2 regions of the Stenotrophomonas sp. SBJS02 genome follow, and region 1 is predicted to be linked to the other one. Evidence: riboswitches for the same ligand, from Rfam matches in the RefSeq annotation. Region 1 holds a riboswitch; the other holds the start of a gene.
What was found. A riboswitch is a leader RNA that binds a small molecule or an ion and turns the genes downstream of it on or off. The one in region 1 is predicted to bind glycine.

Region 1 (6,894 bases):
CGGCCTTGAACTCCTCGAAGGTCTGGCCCTTCTCCTTTGCTTCGGCCTGTGCGGCATCACGCAGTGCATCGGAGTACATCAGGCGCACCGGCGTGCCCTTGCGTTCGTGCAGCTCACCGGCCTGCATGATCAGCGCCAGCACCTGCGCAGCGCTCTCGCTGTGGCCCGCGATGCGGCCGTCCATGCCCAGCACCCATTCGCCGTCACGGCGCACGACACCAGCCAGCAGGGTGCGCTGCGCGTCGCGCAGTTCGGCATGCGGTTCCACCGGCGAAGCCTGCGCAGCGGCCTTGTTGGCGGCCTGCTTTTCCTGGCGACGGCGCTGGTCGCGGCGGGTCTTGGAGCTGGTGGACATGGTGCGGTACCGCTGCGAAGGGGGGCGCAAGGATAGCGCACCCCGCCCGCAGCGCTGCTTCACGCGTGCTCGATCCAGTCCGGTCAGTCCAGCACCTTGCCCTGCCGCCAGTAGCCCATGAAGGTGATCGCGCGGCGGTCCAGCCCGCAATCGCGCACCAGGTGGCGGCGGATCGCCATCACCGCCCCCGCTTCGCCCGCCACCCAGGCATACAGGGGCCCGGCCACGCGGGTATCGGCCTGTTCCCAGAGGATCTGCGTATCGACGTCGATCTCCTCCAGCGCATCGCCGGCAGCCACGCCCGAGGCCGCTGCCAACCGCGCCTGGGCTGCCTGCAGCAACCGCTGCCCGTAGGCGGCCTGCCCGCGCGGCAGCCAGACCAGCTCGGCGCTGGAGGGCGCCTTCAGGTGCACCGCATCACCGGCCTGCGCCACCTCCAGCAGCGCCAGCGTGCGCGGTGGGTCGACCATGGCTGACAGTTCCTCAAGGATGCCGGCCACCGCAGGCAACGCGGTTTCATCGGCCACCAGCAGCACCTGGCCGACACCGGCCGGTGGCTTCCACTCCCAGCCCTCGCTGCTCCCGGAACAATCGGCGTCAGGCGCCAGCAGCACGACGCGGTCGCCCGGCCGCGCGTGGATGGCCCAGCGCGAGGCCGGCCCGGTCTCGCCATGCAGCACGAAATCGACGTCGACCTCGCCCTGCTCGGCCCGCAACTGGCGGATGGTGTAGGTACGCATCGGCGGGCGCTGGTCGTCCGGCAGGGCCCGGTAGCGCGGGTACCAGTCGTCACCGCTGGGGACCTGCGGCACCTCCTGGCCGGGCAAGGGGAAGAACACCTTGATGCGCTGGTCCGGGCCTTCAGTCTTCATCCGCGCCACGTCGGCACCGGTGAACACCATGCGGTCCAGGGAAGGGGAAAGAACGCGGCGCTCCTTCAGCGCCACCTCGAACAGGCGGTAGGTCTGCTGCGCAGCCATGGGGAAACCTCATGCAACGGCATCGGATTGGCTGGCTGTCGTGCATCCACGCACCGGCTGGCTGGAGTGCCCAGCCTAGTCCGGTCGTTCCTCGTCGCAAGCGTTGCGGGCATTGCGGCCGGCTCTACCCCTGTGCGCTGCTCAATGGCCCGTGCAGGCCGCCTGCGCCGCGCGTTCACGCTGGTGTTCCCAGTACCAGAACACGAAGCCGGCGCCGAAGAACGCGGCCTGGCCCAGCGCCAGGTGCAGCGGGCTCGCGCTCAGCAGCGGCGACACCACGCCGGCCACCACCGTGCTGATCATCAGCTGCACGAAGGCCTGCAGCGACGAGGCCAGGCCGCGCTGGTGCGGGTACATGTCCAGCACCGCCAGCGCCAGGATCGGGAAGATCAGTGCCATGCCCATGCCGCCCAGGAAGATCGGCAGCACCGCCCACGGCAGCACGAACTGCGGCGACAGCGCCACATAGCCGACATTCAGCAGCACCGACAGCGCACACAGGCCGAAACCGATGGCGACCTGCCGCGTCGGCGTGGTGTGGCCGGCCATGCGCCCGGACAGGAACGAGCCGGTGGTCATGCCGCCGATGGTGGGAATGAACAGCCAGGCGAAGCCGCCCTCGCCCAGATGCAGGTGCTGCATCACGAACACCGGCGCCGAGGAGATGTACAGGAAGATGCCACCGAAGCCGATGCTGCCGGCCAGCGCCAGACGCAGGAAACGCGGGTTGAAGCCGATGCGCACGTAATCACGCATCAACGTGCGCGGCGACAACGGCACGCGTGCTTCGACCGGATGGGTCTCCGGCAGACAGCGCGCGGTGGCTGCGAGCAGGACCAGCGCGAACACCACCAGGAACCAGAAAATCAGCGGCCAGCCGGCGCCGCTGAGCAGGATCCAGCCACCGATGATCGGTGCGATGGCCGGGGCGATGCCGAACAGCATCGACACCTGGCTCATCAGGCGCTGCGCGTCGTGACCGTGGTAGAGATCGCGGATCACCGCGCGGCCGACGATCATGCCGACACCCGCCGACAGGCCCTGCAGCGCACGGAACGCCAGCAGCGTGGTCAGGTCGGTGGACAGCGCGCAGCCGACCGAGGCGCCGACGAACACCACCAGGCCGCCGAGGATCACCCGCTTGCGGCCCCAGGCATCGGACAGCGGACCGTGCGCCAGACTCATCAGGCCGTAGAACAGCAGGTACACGCTGATGGTCTGCTGCACCGCCACCTCGTCCACCGCCAGGCGCTGGGCCAGCTGCGGGAACGCCGGGAAGATGGTGTCGATCGAGAACGGACCGAACATGGCCAGGCCAGCGAGCAGCAGGGCCATGCGGCGGGTGGAAGGAGCAACAGCGGCGGTCATGGGGAAGGCGTCCGGCAGGGCCATGCGCGGCACGCACGGCGGGCGCCGGTCCCCTTCTGCAGGGACGGCGCCAGATGAATTCGGGTATCCGCCCATGATAGGTGGGGATTGCGCGCGATGCCATGCAGCACTGCACAAAACGCACGGCCGGGCCACCGTCCATTCAGGCGCGGCGGCCATGGCTGGAGGCGGCCGGCGGGCCCGCAACGGGCTATAATCAGCAGGCAACACGGTGGGAGAAGCGGAACACCGCTGCCGAAGGCGCAACGCCCGTAATCGCTCAGGCCCGATACCACCCGTAACAGAACTCTGGAGAGACCGGTTCGATCCGGCGCCGAAGGGGCACGAAGCTGCGGTCCGCCGCACTTTTAAACTCTCAGGCAAAAGGACAGAGGGCGCCCCGCAGACCGCCGACCGGCGGCTTGTGCCCGTGCGTGTGCCCTTTCCTGACGGATCCTTCGCCATGTCCCAGAACACCCCTTCCCTGCGTGAGCTCGAGCACCACAACGCGTTCGTCGAGCGCCACATCGGCCCCAACGACGCCGAGATCGCGCAGATGCTCGATGTCGTCGGCCACGCGTCGCTGGATGGCATGACCGATGCCATCGTACCGGCCAAGATCAAGTCGCCGGCGCCGCTGGCGCTGCCGGAGTCGATGACCGAAGTACAGGCGCTGGCGAAGATCCGTGCGATCGCCGACAAGAACACCGTGCTGCGCAGCTTCATCGGCCAGGGCTACTACGGCACCCACACGCCGAACGTGATCCTGCGCAACATCCTGGAAAACCCGGCCTGGTACACCGCCTACACGCCGTACCAGGCGGAAATCTCGCAGGGCCGCATGGAAGCGCTGATCAACTTCCAGACCCTGTGCGCCGACCTGACCGGCATGGAAATCGCCAACGCCTCGCTGCTGGACGAAGCCACTGCCGCCGCTGAAGCGATGACCCTGGCCAAGCGTTCGGCCAAGTCGAAATCGGACACCTTCTTCGTGCACGACGCCGTGCACCCGCAGACGCTGGAGCTGCTGCGCACGCGCGCCGAGCCCATGGGCATCGTGCTGCGCGTCGGCACCCCGGCTGAAGCACTGGAAGCGGAAGCGTTCGGCCTGCTGCTGCAGTACCCGGATACCTTCGGCCAGGTGGGCGACTACAAGGCGCTGGTCGATGCCGTGCACGCACGTGGCGGCCTGGTGGCCGTGGCCACCGACCTGCTGGCACTGACCCTGCTGGCCGCCCCAGGCGAATGGGGCGCGGACATCGTGGTCGGCAACAGCCAGCGTTTCGGCGTGCCGTTCGGCTTCGGCGGTCCGCACGCGGCCTTCATGGCCTGCCGTGACGCCTACAAGCGCTCGATGCCGGGCCGCCTGATCGGCGTCTCGATCGACGCTCAGGGCAACCCGGCCTACCGCCTCACCCTGCAGACCCGCGAGCAGCACATCCGCCGCGAGAAGGCCACCTCCAACATCTGTACCGCGCAGGTCCTGCTGGCCGTGATGGCCTCGATGTACGCCGTGTACCACGGCCCGGAAGGCCTGACCCGCATCGCCCGCCGCACCCACCGCCTGGCCTCGATCCTGGCCGCCGCGCTGCGCAACGCCGGCGTCCAGGTCGGTGGCGACTTCTTCGACACCCTGCATGTCACCGGCGTGCATGCCGATGAAATCCATGCCAAGGCGCGCGCCGCCGGTTACAACCTGCGCGCGATCGACAGCGACTCGGTCGGCATCAGCCTGGACGAGACCGCCACCCGCGCCGACGTGGTCGCGCTGGCTGCCGTGTTCGGCGCGCAGGCCGACGTCGACGCGCTGGATGCAAGCACCGCCGACGCGCTGCCGGCCGGCCTGCTGCGCCAGTCCGCGTTCCTCACCCACCCCGTGTTCAACACCCACCACAGCGAGCACGAGCTGCTGCGCTACCTGCGCTCGCTGGCCGACAAGGACCTGGCGATGGACCGCACGATGATCCCGCTGGGCTCGTGCACCATGAAGCTCAACGCCACCGCCGAGATGATCCCGGTGACCTGGCCGGAGTTCTCGCAGATCCACCCGCTGGTGCCGGCCGACCAGGCGCTGGGCTACAAGGAACTGATCGACACGCTGGAAGCGATGCTGGTCGAATGCACCGGCTACGACGCCGTCAGCCTGCAGCCGAACTCCGGCGCGCAGGGCGAGTACGCCGGCCTGCTGGCGATCCGTGCCTATCACCGTTCGCGCGGTGAGGAACATCGCGACATCTGCCTGATTCCGGATTCGGCGCACGGCACCAACCCGGCCTCGGCGCAGATGTGCGGCATGAAGGTCGTGGTGACCAAGACCGACGCCAACGGCAATGTCGATGTGGAAGACATCCGCCTCAACGCCGAGAAGTACAGCGACCGTCTGGCCGCGATCATGATGACCTACCCGTCCACGCACGGCGTGTTCGAGGAAGAGGTGGTGGAGATCTGCGAGATCATCCACAAGCACGGCGGCCAGGTGTACACCGACGGTGCCAACATGAACGCCCTGGTCGGCGTGGCCAAGCCGGGCAAGTGGGGTTCGGACGTTTCGCACCTGAACCTGCACAAGACCTTCTGCATCCCGCACGGCGGTGGCGGCCCGGGCGTCGGTCCGTGCGCGGTCAAGGAGCACCTGGCGCCGTTCCTGCCGGGCAAGCTGGGGGACAACGGCCCGGTCGGCATGGTCAGCGCGGCCAGCTTCGGCAGCGCCTCGATCCTGCCGATCAGCTGGATGTACATCGCGATGATGGGCCGCGACGGCCTGCGCAAGGCCACTCAGGTTGCGCAGCTCAACGCCAACTACATCGCCAAGCGCCTGGCCCCGCACTTCAAGACCCTGTACACCGGCCGCAACGGTCTGGTGGCGCACGAGTGCATCCTCGACGTGCGCCCGCTGGAGAAGACCAGCGGCATCGGCGCCGAGGACGTGGCCAAGCGCCTGATCGACTTCGGCTTCCATGCCCCGACCCTGAGCTTCCCGGTGGCCGGCACGCTGATGGTCGAACCGACCGAGAGCGAATCGCTGCACGAGCTGGATCGCTTCATCGACGCGATGATCCAGATCCGCGAGGAGATCACCGCGATCGAAGACGGCCGCCTGGACCGCGAGGACAACCCGCTGAAGAACGCGCCGCATACCGCCACTGCGGTGACCGCCAGCGAGTGGACCCACGCCTACCCGCGTGAACTGGCCGCCTTCCCGCTGGCCAGCCTGAAGCAGAGCAAGTACTGGCCGCCGGTGGCGCGTGTCGACAACGTGTACGGCGACAAGAACGTGATGTGCGCCTGCATCCCGGTCGATGCCTACAAGGATGATGAAGTCGAGGCTTGATTCCTCGCTGCATCGGTAAAGAGAACGGCCCGCGCAAGCGGGCCGTTTTCATGAGGGTGTGCGGACCAAGGCCACACCCACAACATTCCGGTCACGGGTCCGGCATCTGCCCCAGGCTCAACTGCCACGACACCCCGAAGCGATCCTGCACCCAGCCGTAGCGGTTGCTGAAGTCGTAGTCGCCCACCGGCATCAGCCAGTGGCCGCCCTCGCCCAGCACACGCGCGGCACGCTCGAACTGTTCGGCGCCGGAACACTCCACGAACAGCGAGATCGACGGGCTGAAGGTGAAGTCGTGCACGTCCAGGCTGTCGAAGCACAGGTAGTGGGTGCCACCCAGCAGGAAGATGGCCTGGCGGACCTGCCCGGGCACGCCGGCACCGGCGCCATCCGGATGGCGCTGCATTGCCAGCAGGCGGAAATCGGCGAAGGCCTCGGCGTACAGGGCCAGCGCGGCTTCGGCCTGGCCGGTGAACATCAGGAAAGGGCGACTGCGCAGCATGCGGTACTCCTGGTCGACGGGCCGATGACGGCCTGCCTGCACAGTGCCACGCGGAGTGTGTGCCTGTTGTAGAGCCGAGCCCATGCTCGGCTGGCGACCGCGCAAACAGCAGCCGACCGTAGGGTCGGCTCTACAGAATTACGCCTCGCGCATGCGCCTTGCGATGGCGCTGCTGGCGGCGATAGTGGCCGTCAGCGCCACCATCGACAGGAACTGCAGGCGGGTGTGCGACTCGCTCAGCAGCAGGCCGAAGATCAGCGCCAGGATGCCCAGCGCGCAGCAGGTCAGCCACGGGAAGCCCGCCATGCGGAACGGCAGGCGGGTGCCCAGGCGATCCGCGCGGCGGCGCAGTACCAGC
Region 2 (6,894 bases), 710 kb from region 1:
GGCCGATGGCAGGTGGTCGGCAGCGATCACAGTGATCTGGCAGCTTGGCGGCGACAGGTGATACTGGCGCTGCTGGGCGGTGCCGTGTTGTTGGCGCCGCTGGCGGCGTGGGCATCGATCCGGCTGGGGCGCCCATTACGACGTTTGGCCGATGCCAGTGCACGTGTGGACCTGCAGGCCGAAACGCCCCTGCCGGATGATGGCCCACGCGAGGTACAGATGCTGGCCGCCGCGATCGGCACCGGTCGAGAGCGCCTGCGTGCGCAGGCACAGGACATGACCCATATGCTGGCTGCAGTGGCACATGACCTGCGCACGCCATTGACCGGCCTGCGACTGCGCGCCGAATTCGCGCCCACACCACAGGCGGCGCGGATGGTGGCGGACATCGAGCGCATGGACACGATGATCGAGCAGGTGCTCGACTACGCACGCGGTGAACTGCAGCCGTTGCAGATGCGCCCGCTGGATCTGGCCGCGCTGCTGGAGGAGTGCGTGCAGGCAGCGTTGCTGCACGGTGTAGAGATCTCCAGCCAGGGACCGGACAGTCTGCCCTGGCACGGCGACGCGCTGCTGCTTCGGCGTGCGTTCGACAACCTTATCGACAACGCCGATCGCTATGCCGGGGCGGTGGAGCTGCGGGTTGCCGTGGTTGAGCGAGGGGTCCAGCTGGAGGTGATGGATCGCGGCCCAGGTATCGCCGAGGGCGACCGAGTACGCCTGCTGCAGCCCTTCCAGCGCAGCGAGAGCTCGCGCAGCCGCGCCACGGGTGGGACCGGGCTGGGCTTGGCGGTCGCCGCCAACGTGGCGCGGCGGCATGCGGGCGAACTGCAGCTTCTGCACCGGGAGGGGGGTGGACTGATCGCGCGTCTGCTGCTGGGAAGGCTCCCCTGATATTCGGCTGTGGTTTACAGGTTGCGGCTATTTTTGCGTATGATTAGGCGCCTAACAATATCGCGTACCTGAGATGATGGAAGCCAAGCACCATGCCCTGATGGATGAGGCACAGCGACGCGGCCATGCCAGCACCGCGCAGCTGCGCCTGTGCTTCCAGCTGCTCTCGTTGTCCTCGTCGATCGATCGCGACTGCGCTACCCGGCTGGCACCGCACGGGCTCAGCGAGGGTCGCTTCATCGTGCTGTTCCTGCTGCATGGGGCCGGCGGCACCTTGCCGCCCCACGTGCTGGCCGAGCGCGCAGGCGTGACCCGCGCCACCATCAGTGGCCTGCTCGATGGCCTGCAGCGTGAAGGACTGCTGCAGCGTCGCAGCGATGCCGAAGATGGCCGTCGCCTGCAGATCGTATTGACCGAACCGGGAATACGCTTGGCCGAGACCTTGTTCGACCAGCACACGCAGTGGATCGGTGGCCTGTTCAATGGTCTGGACACCGATGAACAGCAGCAGCTTTCGCGGCTGCTGCACAAGGTCTGGCAGCACACCGATGCCGGACGAGAGCCTGCAGCATGAGCCCGGCGATTGCGGCGGAACGGCTGCATGCCCTCAACACCGGCCGCGTCGCCGCCACCCATCTGGCCGAATGCCTGGCAGTGGATTTCGCCGCGCTGCTGCAAGTGGTGGCGCCTGTGCTTGCACCCGAAGCGCTGCAACGCATGCAGGATGCCTCAGGCAAGGGCATCACGCTGCGCATGGCCCTGGCTGCGCAACTGCTGCGTGAGGCGGGGCAGGGCGTGCCTGCGCTCTGGCAGCATCACCGCGCCGATACCGTGCGCGGTTGGGCCTGCTACCTGATCGGCAGCGATGCCCGCGCAACGTTGGCAGAGAAGCTGCAGCAGATGCGCACGCTGGCCGATGATCCACACTTCGGTGTGCGCGAATGGGCGTGGCTGGCGCTACGCACGGACATCGTTGCCGCGCCGGTGCAGGCGCTTGAGTACCTGCAACCGTGGACACAGGAAACATCGCCGTACCTGCGCCGCTTCGCCTGCGAAGCACTGCGTCCGCGCGGTGTCTGGGCCACGCATATCGCGCTGTTCAAGCGGCACCCGGAACATGCATTGCCGCTGCTGGAAGCACTGGCTGACGACCCGGAACGCTATGTGCAGGACTCCGTGGGCAACTGGCTCAATGATGCCGGCAAGACCCAGCCGCAGTGGCTGCGCCAGCTGTGCACGCGTTGGCAGCACGAGCGCCATAGCGACGCCAATGCCTACATCCGCAAACGCGCATTGCGCTCGCTCCGGTAGTGCCGGCCGCTGGCTGGCAACTCCGTAATCTCGTCAACCTCAAGGAAGAACCACCATGTCGCACACCTTCATCGAGCTCTACACCGCCACCCCCGCCTGGACCACGCTCCAGCCCGAGCAGCGGAATGCCTTCTTCGCCCGTATCGGTGCCGGCATGCAGCAGTTCGATCCAGCCCGCATCACACCGCTGGCGATGGGCCGCATTGCCACGGGCGTACAGCGCGGCAGCGATGAGCAGTTCTATGCGGTCTGGCGCTGTGCAAGCCGCGCGGACGCCGATGTACTGGTGGCCGGCATTGCCGCCACCGGTTGGCATCAGTACTTCACCACCACCAACGCCTTGGGCGCGGACGAGGGGATGGTCCAGCACCTGGCCGATCTGGCCGCCTTGTAGCGGCACCCCGGACGCGCATGGCACATGCGCCTGTCACCCAGACGCGGTAAACAGGACATTGCCCATGTCCATCCGCAGGGAAGTCGATCATGCAGAGCACGCTCCAGGTCACGCTGTTCGGCCCGCTTGGCGACAGCCCGGCGTTGCAGTTGCCGGGGCTGGAGGGGCCGTCGGTGGCCATCCAGGAATCGGCCCTGCGGCGGTTGGTTTCCGACCTCTACACCGCGCGTTCCCTGCTCAACCCCGAGCAGCTGGACGAGGCCCGGCAGGAACTGGATCGCGTGCTGGAACGCTGGGCCGACATCCACGAGGGCCTGCTGCTGGACGTGGAAGTGCATGGCAAATGAGCGACGTTGCGTGGTTGCCGCCGTGTAGGCCGGGCGGGCGCGTATCCCGCTGAACCGCGTCCCCAGTTGCGGATGAAACATTTTGCACTGCGCAAAAGCTGTGCTATCAATAGATCCCATGAACGCAGCTGCTACCCGCTTTTACTGGTATTACTTTCCGAAGCCACTGGCGGAGGAAGGACTGCGCTCACCCTGAAGAAAGCTTCAGACGCATTCCCGAAAGCCGCCAGCGAACCTGGCGGCTTTTTTCATGCCGCCACGCTGGGGACCCCCAACGTTCCGGAGATCTCCCGCAATGCCCCCGCACACCGACGACCTGCGCATCCGCACCATCGAACCGCTGACACCGCCTGCCCAGCTGCTGGCGATGCTGCCCTGTGACGATGAAGCCTCCGACACCGTCAGCGCCTCGCGCGCGGCCCTGCACCAGATCCTGCACGGCCGCGACGACCGCCTGGCAGTGGTGGTCGGCCCGTGCTCGATCCATGACCCGAAGGCCGCCATCGAGTACGCCCAGCGCCTGAAGCCGCTGCGCGATGCGCTGGCCGGCGAACTGGAAATCGTCATGCGCGTGTACTTCGAGAAGCCGCGCACCACGGTGGGCTGGAAGGGCCTGATCAACGACCCGGACCTGGATGGCAGCTTCAGGATCGACAAGGGCCTGCGCATTGCCCGTGGCCTGCTGCGCGACATCAACAAGCTCGGCCTGCCGGCCGGTGTCGAGTTCCTCGACGTGATCTCGCCGCAGTACATCGCCGATCTGGTGGCCTGGGGCGCGATCGGAGCACGCACCACCGAAAGCCAGGTGCATCGTGAGCTGGCCTCGGGCCTGTCGTGCCCGGTCGGCTTCAAGAACGGCACCGATGGCAACGTGAAGATCGCCGCCGACGCGGTGGGTGCGGCGTCCAATCCGCATCACTTCCTGTCGGTCACCAAGCAGGGCGGCACCGCCATCGTGTCGACCACCGGCAACCCGGACTGTCATGTGATCCTGCGCGGCGGCAAGCAGCCGAACTACGACGCCGGCAGTGTTGCCGAGGCCTGCCAGGTGTTGGCCAAGGCCAAGCTGCCGACGCGCCTGATGATCGACGCCAGTCATGCCAACAGCCTGAAGAACCCGGAGAACCAGCCGAAGGTGATCGACGACATCGCCGTTCAGCTGGAAGACGGCGAACAGCGCATCGTTGGCGTGATGATCGAGAGCCATCTGGTCGGTGGCCGCCAGGAACTGGTGGAAGGCCAGCCGCTGGTCTACGGGCAGAGCATCACCGATGGCTGCATCGACTGGGACACCACCGTGACGGTGCTGGAGCGACTGGCCGCGGCCGTGCGCGCCCGTCGCGACGTAAAGGTGTCCGAAGCCGCTTGAGTGCGGCACGTGTGTGGATGGCGGCCAGCGCCTGCGGGGGTGCGGCCGCGATCAGGGCCGGTCGGAGTTGGAGACCGGCCCATCTGCACCGGCGATGCGCCTGGCGCTGCGCATGAGCGACAGCGCCAGGTACATCGCCGGGGTGGTGCGGATTGCGCCGCGCGAACCTCAATGCACTTCGTCGTGATAGACGAACTTCGGCATTTCCCAGCGGTAGTGGATCGCCAGCAGGCGCAGCGCGAAGCCGCCGCCCAGGCAGCACAGGATCGCGGTGGCGTCGGCCACGCCCCAGTGCAGCAGCAACAGGTACGCCGCGCCGGTCAGCAGCGCGATGATCGCGTAGAGCTCCTTCTGGAAGATCAGCGGCACCTCGTTGCAGAGGATGTCGCGCAGCACGCCGCCGAACGCGCCGGTCAGCATGCCGGCGATCAGCACGATCGGCATTGCATGGCCGGCCTCGCGCGCGATCGAGCAGCCGATCAGGGTGAAGGCGATCAGGCCCAGCCCGTCGAGCACCAGAAAGGTGCGCCGGAAGTGGTGCATCCAGCGTGCGACCCAGGTGGCGATCAGCGCCGCGCACACGGTGAAGCCGAGGTACTCGGGATGTTTGACCCAGCCCAGCGGATAGTGGCCAAGCAGGATGTCGCGCAGTGAACCACCACCGAGGGCGGTGACGCAGGCGATCATGACCACGCCGAACAGGTCCATGCGGCGGCGGCCGGCAGAAAGTGCGCCGGTCATGGCTTCGGCGGAAATGGCGATCAGGTAGATGACGGACAGCAGCATGGGACAGGCTCCGGGCGCGGTGGGGCCGGCCATGCGCGCATACCGCCATTGCCTGCGAAATGACGGGATGACGATGACCGGTGCCGCTCCCGCTGTCCTTTTGCCTGAGAGTTCAGCGGCATGGGCCGCGTGCCCCTTCGGCGGATCGTCCCGGGCGTGCCCGTTGACCTCTCTCCAGCTCGGCGAGTCGAATGCATGGTTGGTGGGATTCCAGCCCACCGGCCTGAGCGATCATGGGAGCCTGCGCCTTCGGCGGGCGCCAGCGCGGCGCCTCTCTCCTGCATTCGGGCGCCAGTATATCCGCTGCAGTGCAGCACGGCATAATCCGGGCATGGCCCCGTCCCTCCGCCCGTGGTTCCTGTACCTGCTCGAATGCCGCGACGGCAGCTTTTACGCCGGCATCAGCACCGACGTGGAGGCGCGTTTCGCCGCCCACCAAGCGGGCAAGGGCGCGCGCTACACCCGGGCAAGGCCGCCGCTGCGCGTGCTGGCCGTGCGCGAGTACCCGGATCGGGCCGCCGCCTCGCGGGCCGAATGGCAGCTCAAGCAGCAGCCGCGCGAACGCAAGCTGGCCTGGCTGCAGGCGTCGGATCCTGCGCTTCTGTAGAGCCGAGCCCACGCTCGGCTGTTGTTGCTGCTGCCTGATGGTGAAGCCGAGCATGGGCTCGGCTCTACAGTAGATCCACGCCATGCGTGGATGGGCGCTTCCAGCCATGCCATGATCGCCCCGCGGCCCTCAGCGCTGGAGACCCGGATGTCCACGATCGCCCTGCTGTTCGCTCTCTCCGCAGCAACGAGCCCCGCCGCCGACCCGGCCACCCTCGCGGCCATCGAAGCCACCTGCCACGACTACATCGATGGCCAGCTGGAGGCCGATCCGCAGCGCGTCGCCCGCTCTCTGCACCCGGACCTGGCCAAGCGCGCGGTCCTCGGCGATACGCCCGACGAACGCCTGGGCCTGCGCCGCATGTCGAAGGAAGAACTGGTCTCGCTGACGAAGCAGGGCGCGCTGAAAACTCCGAAGGATCAATGGGACCGCCGCTGCACGGTGCTGGACGTGACCGGCAACGCCGCCTCGGTACGGCTGGAAACCCCATGGTTCGTCGACTACTTCCACATGGGGCAATTCGACCAGCGCTGGGTCATCGTCAACGCGCTGTGGTACCCGAAACCGAAGGCGCCGTAGAGCCAAGCCCATGCTCGGCTTCTGCCAATCCGCGCGAAGTGCAGCCGGGCATGGCTCGGCTCCACAGGAACATGCGTGCAGCCCTACCGCCTCGGCCGACGGTCTTCCTGGTCATCACCGAAGATGATGCGTGCGCTGCGCTGGTAGCTCCAGTACGCCACGGCCCAGTTCAGCAGCACCACGATGCGGTTGCGGAAACCGATCAGGAAGAACACGTGCGCGGCCAGCCAGAACCACCAGGCCAGCACGCCGGACAGCTGCAGCTTGCCCAGGTGCACGATCGCGGCCATGCGGCCGATGGTGGCCAGGTTGCCGAAGTCGGCGTACTTGAACGGACCGGGCTCGGTCTTGCCGTGCAGGCGCGCGCGGATCACCTCGGCCACGTACTTGCCCATCTGCTTGGCGGCAGGGGCAACGCCAGGCACCGGCTTGCCGTTGGCCTGGTTCAGCGCGGCCAGATCGCCGGCCACGAACAGTTCCGGGTGGCCAGGCAGGGTGAGGTCGGGTTGCACCTGCACGCGTCCGGCGCGGTCCAGCGGCACGTCCAGCGTGCGCGCCAGCGGTGAAGCGGCCACACCGGCGGCCCACACCACCGTGCGTGCCGGCA

Region 2: it holds a riboswitch for glycine, as region 1 does, so the genes downstream of both, FQS62_RS19805 (trimeric intracellular cation channel family protein) here and gcvP (aminomethyl-transferring glycine dehydrogenase) in region 1, are expected to answer to the same signal.

Annotation. Positions count from the first base shown of each region.
Region 1 is NZ_CP109812.1:3,579,977-3,586,870, forward strand. It holds gene FQS62_RS16630 (hypothetical protein) at 1-355, opposite strand, end outside; gene FQS62_RS16635 (siderophore-interacting protein) at 439-1,335, opposite strand; gene FQS62_RS16640 (multidrug effflux MFS transporter) at 1,477-2,703, opposite strand; glycine riboswitch at 3,003-3,105, shown strand; gene gcvP (aminomethyl-transferring glycine dehydrogenase) at 3,167-6,034, shown strand; gene FQS62_RS16650 (VOC family protein) at 6,126-6,536, opposite strand; gene FQS62_RS16655 (amino acid permease) at 6,675-6,894, opposite strand, start outside.
Region 2 is NZ_CP109812.1:4,291,001-4,297,894, reverse strand. It holds gene FQS62_RS19835 (sensor histidine kinase) at 1-894, shown strand, start outside; gene FQS62_RS19830 (MarR family winged helix-turn-helix transcriptional regulator) at 968-1,468, shown strand; gene FQS62_RS19825 (DNA alkylation repair protein) at 1,465-2,205, shown strand; gene FQS62_RS19820 (DUF6616 family protein) at 2,261-2,599, shown strand; gene FQS62_RS19815 (hypothetical protein) at 2,689-2,946, shown strand; gene FQS62_RS19810 (3-deoxy-7-phosphoheptulonate synthase) at 3,242-4,315, shown strand; gene FQS62_RS19805 (trimeric intracellular cation channel family protein) at 4,484-5,101, opposite strand; glycine riboswitch at 5,186-5,289, opposite strand; glycine riboswitch at 5,303-5,392, opposite strand; gene FQS62_RS19800 (GIY-YIG nuclease family protein) at 5,433-5,708, shown strand; gene FQS62_RS19795 (nuclear transport factor 2 family protein) at 5,856-6,287, shown strand; gene FQS62_RS19790 (NAD(P)/FAD-dependent oxidoreductase) at 6,371-6,894, opposite strand, start outside.